DNA from 4 places in the Neobacillus sp. NPDC058068 genome. Region 3 is predicted to be linked to each of the others. Evidence: riboswitches for the same ligand, from Rfam matches in the RefSeq annotation. Region 3 holds a riboswitch; each other region holds the start of a gene.
The links. Region 3 has a riboswitch for S-adenosylmethionine ahead of ACFVSW_RS06910 (O-acetylhomoserine aminocarboxypropyltransferase/cysteine synthase family protein). Riboswitches for the same ligand answer to the same signal wherever they lie in the genome.

Region 1: linked by a shared signal. The riboswitch ahead of ACFVSW_RS11885 (LLM class flavin-dependent oxidoreductase) and the one ahead of ACFVSW_RS06910 (O-acetylhomoserine aminocarboxypropyltransferase/cysteine synthase family protein) in region 3 are both predicted to bind S-adenosylmethionine.
Region 2: linked by a shared signal. The riboswitch ahead of metK (methionine adenosyltransferase) and the one ahead of ACFVSW_RS06910 (O-acetylhomoserine aminocarboxypropyltransferase/cysteine synthase family protein) in region 3 are both predicted to bind S-adenosylmethionine.
Region 4: linked by a shared signal. The riboswitch ahead of ACFVSW_RS12410 (5-methyltetrahydropteroyltriglutamate--homocysteine S-methyltransferase) and the one ahead of ACFVSW_RS06910 (O-acetylhomoserine aminocarboxypropyltransferase/cysteine synthase family protein) in region 3 are both predicted to bind S-adenosylmethionine.

What each region holds. Positions count from the first base shown of each region.
Region 1 is NZ_JBHVSI010000009.1:828-6,057, reverse strand. It holds gene ACFVSW_RS11890 (ATP-grasp domain-containing protein) at 1-644, opposite strand, end outside; gene ACFVSW_RS11885 (LLM class flavin-dependent oxidoreductase) at 660-1,709, opposite strand; SAM riboswitch class I at 1,818-1,921, opposite strand; gene ACFVSW_RS11880 (serine hydrolase domain-containing protein) at 2,556-3,800, opposite strand; gene ACFVSW_RS11875 (hypothetical protein) at 3,853-3,996, opposite strand; gene ACFVSW_RS11870 (hypothetical protein) at 4,280-4,555, shown strand; gene ACFVSW_RS11865 (hypothetical protein) at 4,628-4,813, opposite strand; tRNA gene ACFVSW_RS11860 (tRNA-Met) at 5,155-5,228, opposite strand.
Region 2 is NZ_JBHVSI010000017.1:52,815-58,044, forward strand. It holds gene pckA (phosphoenolpyruvate carboxykinase (ATP)) at 1-952, opposite strand, end outside; SAM riboswitch class I at 1,215-1,351, shown strand; gene metK (methionine adenosyltransferase) at 1,554-2,753, shown strand; gene asnB (asparagine synthase (glutamine-hydrolyzing)) at 2,989-4,893, shown strand; gene ACFVSW_RS19450 (gamma carbonic anhydrase) at 4,976-5,230, opposite strand, start outside.
Region 3 is NZ_JBHVSI010000004.1:221,566-226,795, reverse strand. It holds gene ACFVSW_RS06940 (arsenate reductase family protein) at 1-219, shown strand, start outside; gene gcvH (glycine cleavage system protein GcvH) at 290-673, shown strand; gene ACFVSW_RS06930 (toprim domain-containing protein) at 978-1,334, shown strand; gene ACFVSW_RS06925 (thioredoxin family protein) at 1,342-1,650, shown strand; gene ACFVSW_RS06920 (MFS transporter) at 1,843-3,105, shown strand; gene ACFVSW_RS06915 (hypothetical protein) at 3,240-3,602, shown strand; SAM riboswitch class I at 3,775-3,877, shown strand; gene ACFVSW_RS06910 (O-acetylhomoserine aminocarboxypropyltransferase/cysteine synthase family protein) at 3,950-5,230, shown strand, end outside.
Region 4 is NZ_JBHVSI010000009.1:108,582-113,811, reverse strand. It holds gene ACFVSW_RS12420 (acetolactate synthase large subunit) at 1-854, opposite strand, end outside; gene ACFVSW_RS12415 (sulfite reductase subunit alpha) at 1,193-2,377, opposite strand; SAM riboswitch class I at 2,565-2,666, shown strand; gene ACFVSW_RS12410 (5-methyltetrahydropteroyltriglutamate--homocysteine S-methyltransferase) at 2,748-3,869, shown strand; gene ACFVSW_RS12405 (AIM24 family protein) at 3,927-4,724, shown strand; gene ACFVSW_RS12400 (alpha/beta hydrolase) at 5,192-5,230, opposite strand, start outside.

The DNA.
Region 1 (5,230 bases), on a different contig from region 3:
GCGTCCGCTGGGCAAAGTTCAAATCCTTCCGAAGTATCAACCTTAACGGCATAAACAAAGTTCCCTCCTACAAACTCACAACGGGTTATGTAGCTTTCAGGAGATTGAATGTATTCTTGAATAAGGGTAATTCCATCGACCGGTTCTTCGAAAGTGGGTCCTTCCACATAAGCTTTTAGAGCTTCTATACTATGGAATAATTGAACACCTAAGCCTTTACCGGCACGGTTATGCTTCGTAATAAAGGACTGTCCTTCAAATGCTTCGGCTGCCTTTAAAATGTTTTGTTTTCCAACCGCTGCAATCGTTTTTGGAGTCTTAACACCATACTTGTTTAACTCTAAATATTGTAGAACCTTACTGACCTCTAGCTTTAGAGCACTCGTTCCATTTAACACCGTACGTCCATGTGCTTCAAGCCAAGCCAATACTTGCCCGGAAAATTCAGCTGCAAAACGATGATCACGTGTATGAGAAGATGCACTCATTCGGCTATAGAAGATTCCTTCTGGTGGCTCTTTTGATAAATCTAGCGTTCCTTCGTCCAAATGCCATTCTTCATAAGGAACACCAAGTTCCGCTAACCTTTTTGTTAAATGGACTGTCCACTCACTATTTTCATGTATCACATATACCTTGCTCATCATTATGTCTCCTCTCTAGTTCTTTATTAAACTACGTTTTTGTTCAACTAATGGCATAACCTGCTTTGCAAAGCGTTCCATTTCCTCTAATTGAGGTGAAAATTGCAATAACAATAAGTCTAAGCCAGCTTCTTCATATTGTAAAATTCGATCTGCAATTTGCTCAGGTGTTCCTACTAAGTTCGGTCGTAGGCCACGATTGGATACAGAGTAATCCTGTAATTGGATTTGTTGCTCTAATTGCGATTTAGTAGTGAAATCTTTAAAGCCAGCATATCCGCTAGTGTCTTTCACAGTCGTGATTTTTGCAAGCTCAGCCAGAGCCTCTTCTTCTGTATCACGGCAAATAACATAAGCAGCCATACCAAATGAACTAAATGGCCCACTGCCAGTTTGTTCGCGGCGTGCCCTCATATCGGTGATTTTTCCATCAATCTCTTCAACTGTACCACCGTGCATAACATAAGCATCACATTTTTCTGCTATGGTTTGCTTACCTTTTTCACTTTCACCGCCTGCATAAAGAATCGGGTTTGGTCCTTGAACAGGTTTCGGTGCAAGCTTCGCATCCTTTAATTCGTAAAATTGACCAGAATAATTGAAGGTTTCTTCTGTCCATAAACCTTTTAGTACATCAATAAACTCTTCGGTACGAGCGTAACGCTCATCATGTTCTGTAAAAATTCCTCCATATTGACGTGCTTCTTCTGCCCACCAAGCAGAAACAATGTTTAGAGTAAAACGCCCATTACTGATTTGATCAATATTTGCTGCCATTTTGGCCGCTACAGCAGGATTATGAAAACCAGGGCGAATCGCAGTCATAATTTCAATTTTTTCCGTCACTGCTGCAAGGGCTGCTGCTGTAGACCAAGCTTCAAGAGAGTCATGCTCCGGTCCTTTAATATCATTTAAATATAATTCAGCTATTAAGGTAGTCGAGTATCCCCATTTTTCAGCAGATTGTATTATTTTCTTTGCATAATCAAAGGTAGGCGGCATATTTTCATTCTCCACATTACGTAACCAGCCTCCAAAAATCGGTAACCAAAAACCATATTTCATTTGTATTCTCTCCTCTACTATTCTAAATTTATAGTTTTCCTATTGTTTAAGTTGGATTAATGTATAAATTAAAAACTCCCTTCCTAAGAAGAGAGTTTTATTACCCTCTTCTCATCTTTCAAGCGATGTGCTTGATGGAATTGGCACAGTATTCATAAGAACCTGCTGCCGAGGCTTCAAAGGGCCAGTCCCTCCACCTCTCTGGATAAGAAGAAAAATCTACATTCAATTTTTTAATTAACTAAAGTGATAATAGTTTAAATTTATCAAATTGTCAATCGAATACTTCTAAACTCTAAATAACAACTTATTAACGGTAAAGGAAATTTTATCATCCAATCAGTTTCAGTCTGAAGTTAACTCTACAGGAGGATTATGATACATCCAGGGAAAATTATTACTGAAACATATTAAAAATAAGGCTTCTGATAGTTCAGTAGTCTTTTTTTTCTATCTCATAAACAAGCCCTTTTTTAACTAAACTAACCGTTAGTTCAATAACTTCAACAAAAAAGGCGTTAATCCTTCCTGGAATAACGCATCCTTAAGTCGAGCATTTTTATCAATTTATTTTTTCAATTTAAAAAGGGGTAGTACCAGCGAAGCTGACACCACCCGCAATGTAGATGTAATTAAATGGGGAATTATTTATTGATGACCTCGTTATATCCCTGCTGGGCATCGGTGATTGCAAGCATTGAATAGACCTCCAAGGACTTGCGGCCATGCCCCTGCCCGCTTCCACTCCGTCCAACCAACTCCTCGCCACGTCATGGTTCTGCCCCAATAAGGTCGATGAAATTCACCGGCCTTTTTTTAAACGAACGAAGAACCGCCGGCTCGGTGTCAGTCTTCGATTGCCTGGTAGACCATGGTCCAGAAGTCGTGGATAAGCTGCGTTGAATCCGGAGTAGACGCCCCGACCTGGGTGAGCAGGATTCCGATGAGCTGTTTGTCCGGGTCAGCGTACGTCGCGGTGCCGCTTCCGCCGTCCCAGCCGAACTGGCCGATGGACGCGTAGTCACCACGGTAGGTGCGCACCGCCATCCCGAAGCCCCAGCCGCCGTGCTGCCCTTGGCCGAATGACACATGGACGTTGTCGCGGGCCATGGCGTTTCGGGCGGCTTGTTGCTCGGGTGTGAGGCTGTTGGTGGTCATCAGCTGGACGGCGGGCCGGGATAGGATCCGTTCGGTCCCGTGCATCCCGTGATTCAGCAGCATCCGGAAGTAGGCGTGGTAGTCGTCGACGGTGGAAACCAGTCCGCCGCCACCGCCCTGGAACGCTGGAGGCTGGCTGTGGCGTCCCCCCTTGGCCTCGTCCCACACTATGAACTCTCCGGTCTGCGGGTCAGGGGCGTAGAGGGTTGGCAGTCGGTCGATCTTGTCGGCGGGCACGTGGAAACCGGTGTCCTTCATGCCCAGGGGGTCGAAGATGCGTTCCCGCAGGAACGTCTCAAACGACTGGCCCGTGACCCTGGCGACAAGCACGCCGAGTAGATCGTTGCTAATGTGGTACTGCCAGCGCTCTCCGGGATGGTGCATCAGCGGAAGCGCGCCAAGGCGGCGCATCCACTCATCCGGCTCGGGCACCGGCTCCGGTAGATTGGGCGTGAGCCCCTCCGCGAAGATCGCGTTCATGATTGGAGTGCCCAGCGACGTCATATCCATGCCGAGCCCGAACGTGGAGGTCAGTAGGTCCCGTACGGTGATCGGCCGCCGCGCCGGCACGGTATCGTCCAGCGGGCCGTCGATCCGCTTCAGCACCCGCCGGTCGGCGAGTTCCGGCAGCCACTGCTCTACCAGGTCATCCAGCCGCAGTCTGCACTCGTCGAGCAGGACCATCGCCGCCACGATCGTAACCGGCTTGGACGTCGAGGCCATCCGGAAAATCGAGTCCCGGCGCATCGGCGCACCACCGTCATGGCGCATCGTCCCGATCGCTTCGACGTGCGTCTCATCGTACCGGCTGACCAGGGCGACGAGCCCAGGAATCTTCCCGGATTCGACATGCCGTGCCAGCACGTCGCGCATTCTGCGTAGCCCAGTTTCGGAGAAGCCGCTGTTGCTTTGTACCGTTGTAATCTTTTTCATTTGTTTTTCCCTCTCTATACTTTTTTATCAGCCCTATGGATATGTCCTGCGCTTAGAGCCAATTGGTCATCGGACGTTTATTCTCCGTTTCATCAAATTCAAAGTCACCATTATTCCGTAAGTAATCTTCTTTGACAACCGTTGTCTTGCCCGCCCCATTGGAGCCGAGCAGGGCCAAGGTACTGCACTTATCCATTTAAGCTCCCACCTTCATATTACCTAATTATGTATATTCTGTAAGTGAATACATATTCCTTCTTCGACTATCCGGCCAGTTAGCACAAAAAGAAAAAGAGATGCTGTAAACAGCCCTCATCTTTAACTCTTGAACCTCGTTAATGTAGTTACTCCACAAACGATGCTAACACCTTCCCAACATCTAATTTTCACTCCTTTATTATCAATTGCTATAACTCCTCAATAATTATTTGCTTACCACAATGGTAATTGGTATAATTTACTAGAAAAAGGGGTGTTTTATGAAAACGCTTAGTAAACTATCCATTGTATTTGCTGTAATTGGTTTACTGGTCCTTGGTTCCTCTTATATTTATTCAAACTATATCGAACCTCTAATGCTAACGGGATTTGTTGTATTGTTTATTGGGTTGATGTTAAGCTTTAGTGCAATGTTCAAAAGAGAACAAGGGAAAATGAAGCTTTTAGCTGTTGCAGCATTTTTCTTGTTTGGCTTTATTATTTCTTGGAATGGCCCCTTCCAAATTTTAAGATTATTAACTTGGATTAAAAATTAATTAAATCACCACAGCATGTACTTCCTATATTAATAGATGAAAAAAACCGCCTAACAACGGTTTCATAGTCTTTCATTTATTCTTTATTTCGAAAACAAACGGGAACGCCCTTACTTTTCCATTTTGTTTAAACTCAGCCCAGATTTTGTAGATACCAGGCTTATCGAACGATGTTTCAAAAGTAGGCTTATTTTCATTTGATGGATGAACATGAAGAAACTCCTTACCATATTCGTTAAGAATCACGACGTGTCCCATAGCTCCTAAATATGGAGTCAAATTCGTTTGATCTAAGTCGAAGGATAATGTTACCGGTTCGCCCGCCTTAAATGAACTGACGTTTACGGTTACCGTTTCTCCATCAACCGTTTTGGCAATAATTATTAGGAAGTATTGCTCAGAGTAGGATAGCGTATTATTGGTAGATAAAAATACGATTAGAATTATTGGAGGGAAGATTCAAAAATCCTTTTTTCTAACACAGGTATTTACGAGAAGTTTCGTTTACAAATGATAGGACAATATTAAAAAAAATCCCTTCTGTCTACACAGAAGGGATTTTTTTGGTAAATAGGAACTAAAGTTCATATTTTTGTATATTGCGGGGACAGGATTTGAACCTGCGACCTTCGGGTTATGAGCCCGACGAGCTACCAGACTGCTCCACCCCGCGAC
Region 2 (5,230 bases), on a different contig from region 3:
TGTTCTCGGTTAATGTTCCATCGTCATAATCAGGGATTCGCGATTCCTGATTGATAACAACATTTTCGAGGACGGTACCAAAGCGAATCGCATCGAAAATTTGCGGTTCTTTTTCACGGGAAAGATTGATGCATTTTGCGTAACAGCCGCCTTCAATGTTAAAGACGCCGTTTGATGACCAGCCGTGTTCATCATCACCAATCAGACGGCGGTTAGGATCAGCTGAAAGGGTGGTTTTTCCTGTTCCGGATAAACCGAAGAATAATGCTACATCTCCTTCAAGCCCGACATTCGCCGAACAGTGCATGGAAAAAATATTATTCTCCGGCAGCAAATAATTCATCACGGAAAAAATCGATTTCTTCATTTCACCTGCATATTCGGTCCCGCCGATTAAGACAATCCTGCGTTCAAATGATATGATAATAAATGTTTCGGAATTTGTGCCATCGACAGCGGGATCTGCCTTGAAATTTGGAGCCGAAATAACAGTAAATCCGGCATCGTGAGTCAGCAATTCATCCTCGGATGGGCGTATGAATAATTGATGCGCGAATAAATTATGCCAAGCATATTCATTTACGACTTGAATGGGCAGGCGGGATTTTTTATCGGCGCCGGCAAAGCCTTTAAACACAAAAAGTTCAGGTTGTTGTTTTAAGTATTCAAGAACCTTATGATAAAGACCTGTGAAAGCGTCTTCGGAAATCGGTTGGTTGGAAGGGCCCCAGGCAATTTTATCTTTCGAAGACTCCTCCATCACTATAAATTTATCTTGAGGTGAACGGCCTGTATATTTGCCGGTAGAAACACGAACTGCACCTGTGGCGGTTAATGTTCCTTCATTACGGCATAAGATTTTCTCGACTAATTGGGGAACGGATAATTGTACTTGAACATGATTTTCCTTTAACAGCTGCGTTAACTCATTAGGAATTTTTAGAGAATTCATTTAATGAAACCTTCCTTTTTTCATGGTTTTTGTATTAAATAGTATAACACATTGACGTCAATAGTCTACACTATTTAACAAAATCAAATTGCATTTTATACATTATTCATATTATTTATAATAAGTTTTAACATTCATTTAATTTTTGCATATGATTGAAAAAATAACGTTGTTTTTTCTAAAGTTTTTGCAGGAAGTTTCTTTAAAAATTCATTGACATTGCTCGATATTGTAGCGTATTATTCTATTTTGAACGGATACTCTCTTATCCCGAGCTGGTGGAGGGACAGGCCCAATGAAACCCAGCAACCTGCAATATGAAAAGTTGGCCGTTTACAGGTGCTTTTCAAGTGCAAAGGTGCTAATCTGACGCAAGGCTGCTGCCTTGAACGATAAGAGTGAAAGGCCCGGAACAACCTTTCCTCGACAGTGGTTAGGTTTTTTGTTTTGTATAAGTCCTTTTATGAAAAGAGTCCCTAATAAAAATCCTTTGTTTATTTAATACTAAGGCTGGGAGTACCGTATCAATTCACGAGGTCCAAGAAGTATTCCTGTAACCTTCATAAAACCTCGATGATCTCATAATATAGGAGGAATTCAGATGTCAACAAAACGTCGTTTGTTCACTTCTGAATCAGTAACTGAAGGTCATCCAGATAAGATCTGTGACCAAATTTCTGATTCCATTTTGGATGCTATTTTAGCAAAGGATGCTAATGCTCGTGTTGCGGCTGAAACTTCAGTGACAACTGGATTGGTTCTTGTTGCTGGTGAAATCACTACGTCTACTTATGTAGATATTCCAAAGATTGTTCGCGAAACCATTAAAGGTATTGGTTACGATCGTGCGAAATATGGTTTTGACTCCGAGACATGTGCTGTATTAACCTCAATTGGTGAACAGAGTCCTGACATTGCCATGGGTGTTGACCAGGCCCTTGAAGCACGTGAAGGCCTAATGTCAGATGAAGAAATCGAAGCAATTGGAGCGGGTGACCAAGGGTTAATGTTTGGGTTTGCTTGTAATGAAACGAAAGAGCTTATGCCACTTCCGATTTCGTTAGCACACAAGCTTGCTCGTAAATTAACAGAGGTGCGTAAAGATAAAGTTCTTGAGTACCTTCGTCCGGATGGAAAAACGCAAGTAACCGTTGAGTATGATGAAAATGACCAACCTGTGCGCATTGACACGATTGTTATCTCAACTCAACATAATCCTGAAGTAACATTAGAGCAAATTCAGCGCAACCTGAAAGAATACGTTATCAACCCGGTTGTTCCAAAAGAACTAATCGATGAAAACACAAAATATTTCATTAACCCGACAGGCCGTTTCGTTATCGGCGGACCACAAGGGGATGCTGGCTTAACTGGCCGTAAAATCATTGTTGATACGTATGGCGGCTATGCTCGCCATGGCGGCGGTGCCTTCTCTGGTAAGGATCCAACAAAGGTTGACCGTTCTGCAGCCTATGCAGCTCGTTACGTAGCGAAAAACATCGTTGCTGCAGGTCTTGCTGACAAAGTAGAAGTTCAACTTGCTTATGCCATTGGTGTCGCACGACCAGTTTCGATTTCGATTGATACGTTCGGAACTGGCAAAGTGAGCGAAGAGGTTTTAGTTGATTTAGTAAGCAAAAACTTCGACCTCCGCCCAGCCGGAATCATTAAAATGCTTGACCTTCGCCGTCCAATTTATCAACAAACAGCAGCATACGGTCATTTTGGCCGTACCGATGTTGAGCTTCCATGGGAGCTTACTGATAAAGCGGATACGTTACGTCAAGAAGCGAATCTATAATAAATTAGGGAGTTACATTTCGGATGTAACTCCCTAATTTATTTTTCGTCTAACAATTAGTGTAGTTGTCTTTAAAAATGAATAAAATGTTTAAGTAGGACTATAGAAGTAAAAAATGAAGGTACAGTAAATTTCCTAATGTTTTCAGTGCATTTTTCTAAAAAATAATGGTAGTATTAGATAGATGTTTTTTTAGGTGATGTTTTATTTTGAAATGGAGTAGGTGAGGTACATAATGTGTGGTTTTATCGGTTGTGTACACGACAAAACACAGAATTATAGTGATGAACAAAGACAACAATTTAAACATATGAACGATATCATTACTCATCGCGGACCGGATGATGATGGTTTCTTTTATGATGACCATATTCAATTTGGCTTCCGTCGTTTAAGTATTATCGACATTGAGAGCGGTCATCAGCCGCTTACGTACGAAAATGAGCGCTATTGGATTATTTTTAATGGTGAAGTATATAACTATGTGGAGCTTCGTGAGGAATTACTCAAAGAAGGGTTATCGTTTGCGACGAGCTCTGATACGGAGGTTATTATCGCCCTATACAGCCACTTGAAGGAAAAAGCAGTCGAGAAGCTGCGCGGAATGTTTGCCTTTGTTATTTGGGATAAAGAGGAGCAAACCCTTTACGGTGCGCGTGATCCGTTCGGGATTAAACCATTTTTCTATATGCAGGACGGGGAAAGAACGTTGTTTGCATCAGAGAAGAAAAGTATCTTACTCGCCCTTGAAAATGACGTTTTGGACTATGATTCGCTGCAACACTATTTAACCTATCAATTTGTTCCTGAACCAAACACTTTGTCTGAGGGAATAAAAAAATTAGAGCCAGGTCACTATTTCACAAAAAAAATAGGCGGACCTATGGAAATTAAACGATATTGGAAAGCGCAATTTAAGCCAGTCCAAAAATCAGAATCTGATTTTATTAAAGAAATTAAAGATGTTCTGTTCGATTCTGTTAAAATGCACATGCGCAGTGATGTTCCAGTTGGTTCCTTCCTTTCAGGCGGAATTGACTCTTCGATCATAGCGTCGATTGCGAAAGAGTTCCATCCGGCAATCAAAACGTTCTCTGTCGGCTTTGAACATAATGGCTTCAGTGAAATTGATGTCGCCAAAGAGACGGCAGAAAAGCTGGGTGTGGAAAACATCAGCTATGTGATTACACCGCAAGAATATATGAATGAAATTCCAAAAATCATGTGGCATATGGATGACCCGCTGGCAGACCCGGCATGTGTGCCGCTTTACTTTGTTGCACGTGAAGCGCGTAAACATGTTACAGTGGTCCTATCTGGTGAAGGGGCCGATGAATTATTTGGCGGCTATAATATTTACCGTGAGCCGCAAGATTTAGAAGTGTTCAATAAAATTCCGCGGGTAGGAAAAGTCCTATTAAAAGGGATTGCGAACATGATGCCTGAAGGAACAAAGGGAAAAAGCTTCATTGAACGCGGTGTAACACCGATGGAAGAACGTTATATCGGGAATGCCAAGATGTTTACGGAAGAAGAAAAACGTGACCTTTTGAGCGTCTATCGTGAAGGATTGAACTACTTAGATATAACAAAACCGCTTTATCAGGAATCAAAAGGTTATGATCCTGTTGATCGGATGCAATATATTGATATTCATACATGGATGCGCGGCGACATTTTGCTTAAGGCAGATAGAGTCACAATGGCACATTCGTTGGAACTTCGAGTTCCATTCCTTGATAAAGCCATGTTTGAGGTGGCATCGAAAATACCGACCAGCTTGAAAACAGCAAATGGTACGACAAAATATATTTTACGAAAAGCAGCTGAAGGCATTGTGCCGGCGCATGTGCTTGACCGTAAAAAGCTCGGCTTCCCAGTGCCGATTCGCCACTGGTTAAAGGCGGAAATGAATGAATGGGCGAAAAAAATAATCCGTGAAAGTAACACGGATCATTTAATTAATAAAACATACGTTTTAAGACTGCTTGAAGACCATTGCCAAGGCAAAGCTGATAACAGCCGGAAAATCTGGACGGTATTAATGTTTATGGTTTGGCATCAGGTATATGTGGAAAACGTTTATTCTTTTCAACGTGATTTTGCGCTGCAAAAAGAATTACAAACAATGAAACACTAATATGAAAGCACCCATATGATGAGATGGGTGCTTTTGTTTTGAGGTTGGGACAAGGAACCTGTCCCTATTTATTTTTCTGTATTTATGATTGCAAGGACTTATAATATTGTGCCTTCTCCGCATATTCTATATAAATGCGTTCCATATCTTTTTTGTCTTCCGCTGTTAATTCTCTAATAACTTTTGCAGGTCTGCCGAATGCTAAGCAATTAGGGGGGATTTTTTTCCCTTGGGAAACCAGACTGCCGGCACCAATAAAAGCACCTTCGCCGATTTCAGCTTGGTCAAGTATAATCGAACCCATACCGATTAACGCTCCTTTTCTAATGATACAGCT
Region 3 (5,230 bases):
TTACAAAAAAGCGGTCTGGAATTAAAGAAATTTTTTAACACTAGCGGTTTAAAATACCGCGAATTAGGGATAAAAGACAAAATGAAATCTGCTTCTGAAGATGAACTGCTTGATATCCTTGCATCTGACGGCATGTTAATCAAAAGGCCGATTTTAACCGATGGAGAACACGTCACAGTAGGCTTTAAAGAAGAAGAGTACGAAAAAATGTGGCTGTGAGCATTTACTAACGGAAATCGATTTATTTCGATGATAGATTTTAGAAAACACAATGGAGGGATTTTTGCTAATGAGTACACCAAAAGAATTACGTTATTCTGAAGAACATGAATGGGTAAAGATTGAAGGGGAAAAAGTGCGCGTCGGAATCACGGACTTTGCACAGCATGAACTAGGCGATATCGTATTTGTTGAGCTGCCTGAAGTCGGCGATGAGATTTCGGCTGATGAACCATTTGGCAGTGTTGAATCTGTTAAGACCGTTTCTGAGCTTTACGCACCAGTAAGTGGCAAAGTAGTGGAAGTAAATGAAGATTTAAGTGACAGCCCAGAATTTGTAAATGAATCACCATATGAAAAAGCATGGATGGTTGTCATTGAACTATCTGACTCAAGCGAGCTCGACAAGCTGATGACCGCTGAACAATATGAAGCAATGACTAAGGAAGGCTAATCATAATTGGAAAAAGCACTTTTCAAAGGTGCTTTTTCTCTTAGTCGATAGGAAAGTAAACTTTCCTATCAGACATAAGTGCAACTACGCCTCTGTCTTCGCCTAACGGCTCGCCAGTCGGCGAGTTTTCTTTATTTTTCCAACATCTCTTCTGCTTTAAATTGGGAAGTATATAATAAAGTCGGACAAATTCCTATTTTAAATATGACAATAGTGCTATAGTTAACATACTAAGAAGAAAAACACACGAAATTAATATTTTAGAATATGTTAACATAAACAACTTCTATTACAGGTGATGGATATGAATGATTCGTATGTTGACAAAGTTCTTATTGTTGAAGGAAAGTCAGATAAAAATAAGGTAAAGCGGATTGTAAAGGAACCAGTAGAAATCATTTGTACAAATGGAACCATCAGTTTTACGAAACTAGATGAATGGATTGAATTTCTTGAAGACAAGGATGTCTATATCCTTGTTGATGCGGATAAAGCTGGCGAAAAGCTTCGCAAGCAATTTAAACGGGAATTCCCCCAAGCTGAACATTTATATATTGACCGAATGTATCGCGAGGTCGCAACTGCCCCGGTGCACCACTTGGCGACCGTTCTAATGGGCGCGAATATTGATGTTCATACAGAGTATTTAGAAATGAGTTAATGAGCATATGAACGAATGGAATCGAAATGATTTAGCTGCTTTTCTTGATGATCGAGGAAGCGGCCTGCTATATTTTTATACCCCTCTATGCGGCACCTGCCAGGTTGCTTCAAGGATGCTAGTCGTGCTTGAGGAACTTGTAAAGGTTAATATGGGAAAAATGAACTTGAATTTTTATCCCGATATTGCTGCGCATTTTGGCATCGAAAGTGTCCCATGCCTGCTAATTGTGCAAAACGGCAAGGTCAAAGAAACCATTTACGCTTTTCATTCCGTACCATATTTACTTGAAAAAACAAAACAATATCTCACCTAAGCAGATGCAGAGTGCATCTGTTTTTTTGTTGGGGAAATTTTGATCCCAGAGTGCCCTTTTCAACACTTTCCAAAAAATTCAGCCACAACTGAAATATATGAAAAATTCAAAACTTCCCCATTTACAAAAACTTCTCTTCTGCATTATGATACTTAGGGATACGAAATAACCAACCTAAGGGGCGAACACGAAATGGCCTTCTATCAAAATTGGGCTGCACAATTTAAAACTTATAACCGGAATATCAAATTAAGCTTTATGGCCAATATTATCACCCAAATTGGGCTCGGGATTTTTATGGTGATATACAATTTTTATATTCGTAAACTAGGATACGCAGAGTCGGTTAATGGCCAGGTTATTGCGATGACTTCGCTTGCGACAGCGATTATTTTGGTACCGGCAGGACTCATTAGTGACCGCTATGGACGCAAGAAAGTGTTTTTTTTCGGCATCTTAATCTCAGGTGTCATCTTGCTGCTCCGTAGTATTTTTGCTGATCAAGGAGTCTTGATTACGCTTGCCTTTATCAGCGGCTTGACAATGGCTTTCTTGCAAGTTTCAGGAATTCCATGGCTTGCGGAAAATTCCATCGCCGAGCAGCGAGTGAATCTATTTAGTCTCCATTTTGCCTTAATGACCGCGGCGAACGTGGTAGGAACCTTATTAGGCGGCGGATTAACCGATTTATTTTCATTGTTTGTTAGTGATTTAAATAGCATCCGCTTTACTTTAATAATCGGGGCAGTTATATATCTAATTGGGATTTTCCCAACCACAAAATTCACAGAACTACCTAAACCGAAATTTAAACCAACAGAAAAAAAGACCGCGACTATATCTTGGAAAAGTGACGGATTGAAGTTGATTGTTTTATTTGCCATTGCCCAGCTGTTAATCGGCTTTGGCGCAGGTCTAGTTATTCCCTATCTAAACCTGTACTTTGCCGACCGCTTTAGTGCCACGACAACTTCAATTGGCTTAATTATCTCAATGGGGCAGGCAGCAACCGCCTTGGCGATGTTTATCGGTCCGCAAGTCGTCAAAAAGGTCGGGGACGTGAAGGCGGTTGTTTATTTACAGCTTGCATCGCTTCCATTCCTATTATTAACAGCCTATACTGAACATTTATGGCTGGCAGCCATTGGTTTCTTATTCCGCCAGGCATTGATGAATGCCGGGAACCCGATTCAAATGTCGTTAATGATGTCAAAGGTGAACGACTCGATGAAGGGGCTCGCCAACTCCGTCAACCAAATGGTGTTTAATTTAGGGTGGGCGTTCATGGGGCCGGTTTCGACAGGAATTGTCGTTAAGTACGGTTCGTACTGGGGCTATGCCTATGTGTTCACGATAACAGCTGGATTATACTTAATTGGTTCGACGTATTTCTTCCTTGTATTTAGAGGATTTACCGTGAAAAAGGAACCATCAGCATCTGCCAAAATTTCATAAATATCCGACATATTTCTCGGGAAATTTCAAAAAGACTGCCAAATTGCGCAGGAAATTGTCGAGTGATAATGAAAGGATTCCTCCAATTCTTGCTGAATAAGTAATGTAAAAGTGACAAGACCGGAGTGGTGGAAATGATGGAAGCGGTAGAAGCATTTCTAGCAAAAATCAAAGACCAGGGGCATGTCCTTCCCTTAATTCATCAGGCGGATTTACAAATTAACCTACGCTGTGAGGGACAAACAATGCAGTTAATGATCAAAAACGGGAGTACCATGATCTTGCAAAACTCAGAAGCACTCCAGACAAAGCACGAGATTAACGGATCGCCAAACGCAATGAAACAGCTGCTTGACGGAACTCAAAGGCTGCGAGTTCTCGAACAGCAAGGGCAGCTAAAGGTTTCAGCACCACTAAGAACCACTCTTTTACTAGAATCGGTCTTCTTTTTAACAAAAGCACAAAACCGTGAGCGTACAAAAATAAAGGCGGTGTGAGCAGAGCTAGACTAAGTCCATTCAAAGTAGAATTTAAATAATTTCCACTAATTTACTATACAAGTTTGTTTTTGCGGCGCTCCGCCCCTTTACAAAAAGTTATTGACTCGGAATTAATCTTCATGTAAAGTATTATTTAAATATTCTATCAATAAAAACAATTCAATAAGCATTCTTATCAAGAGTGGCGGAGGGACTGGCCCTACGATGCCCGGCAACCGGTTTTTAACACGGTGCTAAATCCAGCAGAGCACTTTAGCTCTGGAAGATAAGAAGAGTGGGACCCCCATCTTCTTATGAAGAGGGGGTTTTTTGCTTGTTGTATTGTTATAAAAGGAGCGAGAATAATGGGAGAAAATCAAAAGAATTATCGTTTTGAAACATTGAGTGTTCATGGAGGATTGTCGCCAGATCCGGTGACAGGTGCTCGGGCGGTCCCGATTTATCAAAACAATGCGTATCAATTCAAAAGCACAGAACATGCGGCCAACTTATTTGCCTTAAAGGAGCCTGGTTACATTTATACCCGGATCCATAATCCAACCACCACCGTTTTTGAAGATCGCGTGGCTTTATTAGAAGGCGGCGTTGGAGCACTTGCAGTTGCAAGCGGCATGGCAGCGATCACACTTGCGATTTTAAATATTGCTGAAGCCGGTGATGAGATTGTCTCTGCCGCGAATCTTTATGGCGGAACTTATAATTTATTTGCCGTTACCCTTCCTAAATACGGAATTAAAGTGAAATTTGTCAACCCGGATAATCCTGAAAATTTCCGCACGGCGATTACTGAAAAAACAAAAGCAGTCTTCGCTGAAACGATTGGTAATCCGAGCTTACGCGTACTCGATATTGAAAAGGTAGCGGCAATTGCTCATGAGGCCGGGGTTCCATTAATAATTGACAATACCTTTGCGACACCGTATCTGTGCCGGCCATTTGAGCATGGTGCAGACATTGTCGTTCACTCGGCCACAAAATGGCTGTTGGGAAATGGCACGACAACTGGCGGTGTGATTGTCGATGGCGGGAAATTTGACTGGAACTCGCCGAAATTTCCGGGCTTTACAACTCCAGATGCAAGTTATCATGATCTCGTGTATGCAGAAGCACTAGGTGCGGTCGCTTATATTATCAAAGCACGCGTCCAGCTTTTACGTGATCTGGGGCCGGCACTAAGTCCGCAAAATGCTTTCCAGTTCACACTTGGTCTTGAAACACTTCATGTGCGGATGAAAGAGCATGTTGCCAATACGAAGGAAGTGGTAAATTACTTAGTCAATCATCCTGCAGTGGAGTGGGTTTCTTACCCTGGACATCCATCACATCCGGATCATGAATTAGCGCAAAAGTATTTGCCAAAAGGTGCCGGCTCCATGGTTGTCTTTGGGATTAAAGGTGGCAAAGAGGCAGGGGCTAAATTGATTGATGCAATTACGCTGTGGGCACATGTTGCCAATGTTGGCGATGCAAAAAGCTTAATTATTCACCCGGCAAGCACCACTCATCAGCAATTAGATGCAGATGGGCTTAAGTCTGCAGGGGTATCTGAGGATTTAATTCGCCTTTCCATTGGTATTGAAAATGTCGAGGATTTAATCGAAGATCTCGAATCAGCGATTGAAACG
Region 4 (5,230 bases), on a different contig from region 3:
GCCTCATCGTTCCAATATTTTGGCAAATACTCAACAAAATCATATCCGGCGGTAATAATGAGATCGGCTTGGTCAAAGCCGCAAAGCACATAATCTTTTGCCTGCATTCCAACGGTATAAAGTGTTAATGGATGATTAGAAGGCAAAACGCCTTTGGCCATAAAAGTATTTACGACCGGGATATTTTTGGCTTCGGCAAATTCCCTTAATGCCCCAGAGGCTCCATCACGAATTACTCCATTTCCGGCTAATATAATTGGCCTTTTCGCATGGTTAATCGCTTCTGCTGCCTTTTTGATTTCACTTTCTGTTGGCCGCGAATTTGGCGGTGGTGTGACTGGAAGCGGCTTCCCCTCTGTATCTGTCATGGCAATATCTTCTGGAAGCTCAATATGAACCGCACCTGGTTTTTCAAGGACGGCTTGTTTAAATGCTTTACGGGTAATTTCGGGAATGGTATGTGCTACGCGAATTTGCTGATTCCATTTCGTTACTTTTTCAAAAACGCCAATAATATCGACATACTGATGTGATTCCTTATGAATTCGTTCCAGACCTGCCTGACCCGTAATCGCAACAACTGGCGCATGGTCAAGATAGGCATCACCAATACCGGTTAATAAATTTGTTGCCCCTGGTCCAAGAGTTGCCAAACAAACACCGGGTTTTCCCGTCAAACGGCCATAAACATCAGCCATAAAAGCAGCGGCTTGTTCATGATGAACAAGAATTAGTTCAATGTCTGAATCAATGAGAGAATCAACAAAATCAGTATTTTCTTCACCTGGGATTCCGAATATATATTTAACGCCTTCATTTTCTAAACATTTTACGAACAAATCTGAGGCCTTCAACTATACTCCTCCATTTCTTTTGTTTCATAAGGCTTAGCATAGTTTTCCTTTGAACTTTTAAATTATGCAATGAATCCAGTTATACTGCTGGATAAAATTTTTTATATACGAGGAAATTGAAACCAAATAAAAATCCAAAATGGATAGAGGAACAATGGTGAAAACGAAAAGATACACATTATCGAAGGAATGGGAAAATTTTCATAAAACAATTAGGGGATAATATCGTGTTAGAGGGAAATTGCCTTTGCACATCCGTATTACGAGTTTGGTTAATGATTAAAAAAACCCTTCGACCTGACCGGACGAAGGGTGCTGTAGATTTTTACTCTTACCTTTTAATATACGTCACGTTGATAACGCCCTTGCTTCTGCATATCTTTTAGATACGCCTCTGCTGCATCGCGACTCATCGCTCCTTCTTTTTCAATCACATTAATAAGCGTTTCATGGACGTCTTTCGCCATATATTCCTTATCCCCACAAACGTAGAAATAAGTGCCTTTTTCAAGCCAATCAAACAGTTCTTTACTATGTTCAAGTATTTTATGTTGAACATAAACCTTTTGAGCTGTGTCTCGGGAGAAGGCAGCGTCTAGTTTTGTCAGTACCCCATCTTGTTGATATTTTTCCAACTCATCTTGATAAAGGTAGTCAGAGTCCGCATGCTGGTCTCCAAAAAATAGCCATGACCGGCCTGTTGCATTATTCACTGCACGTTCTTGTATAAAGGAACGGAATGGTGCTATACCTGTCCCAGGTCCAACCATAATAATATCATTTTCATGAGACTCTGGTAGATAAAAGTGTTTATTTGCTTGAACAAAGACTGGAAGCGTATCTCCTTCTTTTACACGTTCAGCACATAATACAGAGCAAACCCCTTTACGTACGCGTCCATAAGCTGTGAAACGCACAGCTCCGATGGTTAAATGAACTTCATCTGGATTAGCAGTAATGCTGCTTGCAATCGAATAGAGGCGCGGCGTCATTTTCCTTAATAAAGAAACGATTTCTTGTGCTGCCGCATTCCATGGGCCGAATTCACGTAACATATCAAGCAAATCACGTCCATAGCAATATTCTTTCAGTTGGGTCACATTTTCAACCAGCAGAAGCTTTTGTAACTCTTCATTTTCTGTAAATGCAGCTGCCTGTTGTAAAACCTTTTTTGATAACAGTGTAATTTCAAAGTAGGTGGTCAGTGCTTCCTTTAGTGGAAGTGTCTCCCCTTGCTTATTGATGGTAACTACCGCATCTTCATCCCAGTGCATTCCCTCAAGAATGGACGCAACAAGTTCTGGATCATTGGAAGGGACTATCCCAAGGGCATCACCAGGGACATAAGAAAGGCCTGACCCTTCTAGTGATAACTCAATATGCCTCGTTTCTTTACTAGAACCGGCTCCGTTTATATTTATATTCTTAAGAATCTTTGCTTGAAAAGGATTTGTTCGTGAAAATGTTGTTTGAAGCAGTTTGTCCTTTAGGGCAGTTTTAGGGTTATCTAAAGTTATTTGCATATTTCTTAACCTCCAAAAGTGATACATATATAATAACATTGGCACGGGGAATCTGGTGTGACCTTTTTAACTTTTTTTCCCGGAGACCATTGGGACCAGTATATTAGTATTTCGTCATGATTTACTTCTTATTTGACAGAATAGTAAAACGAATGTAACGTAATTAATAATTAAATAGTTTAGAATACTCTTATCAAGAGAGGTGGAGGGACTGGCCCCGCGATACCTCGGCAGCAGACTTACGTTAGTACTGTGCCAATTCCAGGAGCGATTTGCTTGAAGATAAGAAGAGAACCAGTGCCGGTAATGATATCCTCTTCTTATTTATGAGAAGAGGTTTTTTAATTTTTAAAGAAAGAAGGAATTTAACATGATAAAGACAGCAGTGAAAGCACCATTTAAAGCCGATCATGTAGGCAGCTTTTTAAGAACAGAACCAATTAAAGAGGCAAGAAAAGCTTTTGCAAATGGAGAAATTGATAAAGATGCCTTAAAGACGATAGAGGATCAAGAAATTGAGAAACTTGTCCAAAAACAAATTGAAGTTGGCCTTAACTCCATCACAGACGGTGAGTTTAGACGTTCATGGTGGCACTTGGATTTCTTATCAGGCTTAGATGGCGTAGAAGAGTTTGAAACGGAATATATTAGTAACTTCCAAGGAGCGAAAACAAAAAATAAAGCCATTAAAGTCGTTGGTAAAGTAGAATTCAATGATCATTATATGTTAGAACATTTCAAGTTCTTAAAACAGGCAGTCGACCGCTATGGCGATGGCAGTCAAGTGGCTAAGTTCTCGATTCCAAGCCCTAATATGTTATTTACTAGAATTCAGGGGGATGAATATTATCACGATAACAGAGAACAGTTCTTTCATGATACAGTTGTAGCTTACCAAAAAGCCATTCAAGCCTTCTATGACGCAGGGTGCCGATATTTACAATTAGATGATACTTCTTGGATTGATTTTGTTTCGGAAGAACGGATTCAAGCAGTCGTTGAAAAACTTAATATGGAAGTACAGGATATCATCGAAACAAGAGTACGCTGTTTAAATGAAGCCATTTCTAAAAAACCTGAAGATATGGTTATTACGATGCATATTTGCCGTGGAAACTTCAGGTCTACTTATATAACTAGCGGCGGTTACGATCAGATATCTGATGCCATATTTGCTGATTTAAAGGTAGATGGACTCTTCTTAGAATATGATGACGGGCGCTCGGGAGATTTTGAACCATTAAAAAGCTTTAAACGCGCAGACCAAAAGGTTATCCTAGGATTAATCACTTCTAAATTCCCGGAACTAGAAGACCCTGATACGATTAAAGAAAGAATTAAACAAGCAAGCCAATCTATTCCCTTAGAAAACCTAGCATTAAGTCCTCAATGCGGCTTTGCAAGTACGGAGGAAGGCAACAATTTAACCGAAGAAGATCAATGGAATAAGATAAAACACGTCATTACTATTGCTGAAAGTGTTTGGGATTAAAACATGAGGAAAAAGAAAAAGATTATAAAAGAATGGATTTTTTAAGGAGAAATTGAGATGTCTGAAGCATACCAAGTGGTTAGTTTCGTCGAAAATCAAAATATAAAAATTGAGGTTTTAGAATATCAGAATTTAGGCGGAAATGATAATTTTTCTGTTGCTGAAAAGCTATATTTTGCGCAAAAATCAAATATTAAACTAAGACAAGTTAGGGTTACACTCAAAAATAGCTCCCTTACCGCTGAATCCGGTGCACTGCAGTTTATGAAAGGAAATATTACGCTAAAAAGTTTAGGAGGAACTGGTGCGAAAGGGTTTTTAAAAGGATTAGCCTCCAGTGTTTTAGCCAATGAATCCATGATTAAACCACAATACCAGGGCAGCGGGATTATTTACTTGGAACCAAGTTTTAAACACTTTATGATAGTAGAACTTAATAACGAAGAAATCATTGCGGATAAAGGTCTTTTTTATTGCTGTGAATCGAGCGTTTCTGTTTCTGTTCAGGCAATGAAAAATGTTTCCTCTGCCATTGCCGGCGGTGAAGGATTATTTCAAACAAAAGTATCTGGAAGCGGATTTTGCCTATTTGAAATCCCTGTTCCAGAAGAGGAACTGGTGGAGTTTGAACTTCAAAATGAAATGGTTCAAGTGGACGGGAATTTCACGCTTTTCCGGCTCGGAAACATTGATTTTACCGTTGAAAAATCAACAAAAAGCATTTTCGGCTCTGTTGCTTCCGGCGAGGGTCTGCTTCAAACATTTAGAGGTACCGGGAAAGTTATTATCGCACCGACATTACCCGTTTATGAAAAGTTAAGTCATGTTTTAAACATAACACCATCATCAAAATAAAAAACATAGAACGGTGCTAGTTCCCCGGTGTGATAATACATTCGCATCGAGGCTCTGGCACCGTTTTTATACTAAACTATTTTCTATATTAAAGGCTCTGTTATTATTCATTGTTAATTTTCGTGTAAGTTTGAGCATTCATAGGCGGAGAATTTCCGGCTAATGTCTATAGAAGAAGCTTAAGAAGTAGATATAAGCGGAGATATTCCGATTAACTTCTCAAACTTAGGCAAAATCCAGTGATTTGGCTAATATAAACGGAAAAACTCCCTTTATTTTTAAGGAAATATGGGTATTTCCCAAATTAAACGGAATTTTTCCGTTTATTTTTCAAACACAGTGAAATCAACATTCAGTTATAGAGCCATACAAAAAAAATCTTCATAGTTGGCGTTCCCAAAAACGGCCTTGTCCAATCCCTTCAACAAATTGGTGAATGTTCGCTTGTGTTAAATCGTAAACACCGGCTAACCAAACTCTCTGCAAGTAACCTTTTGTTGTTTATC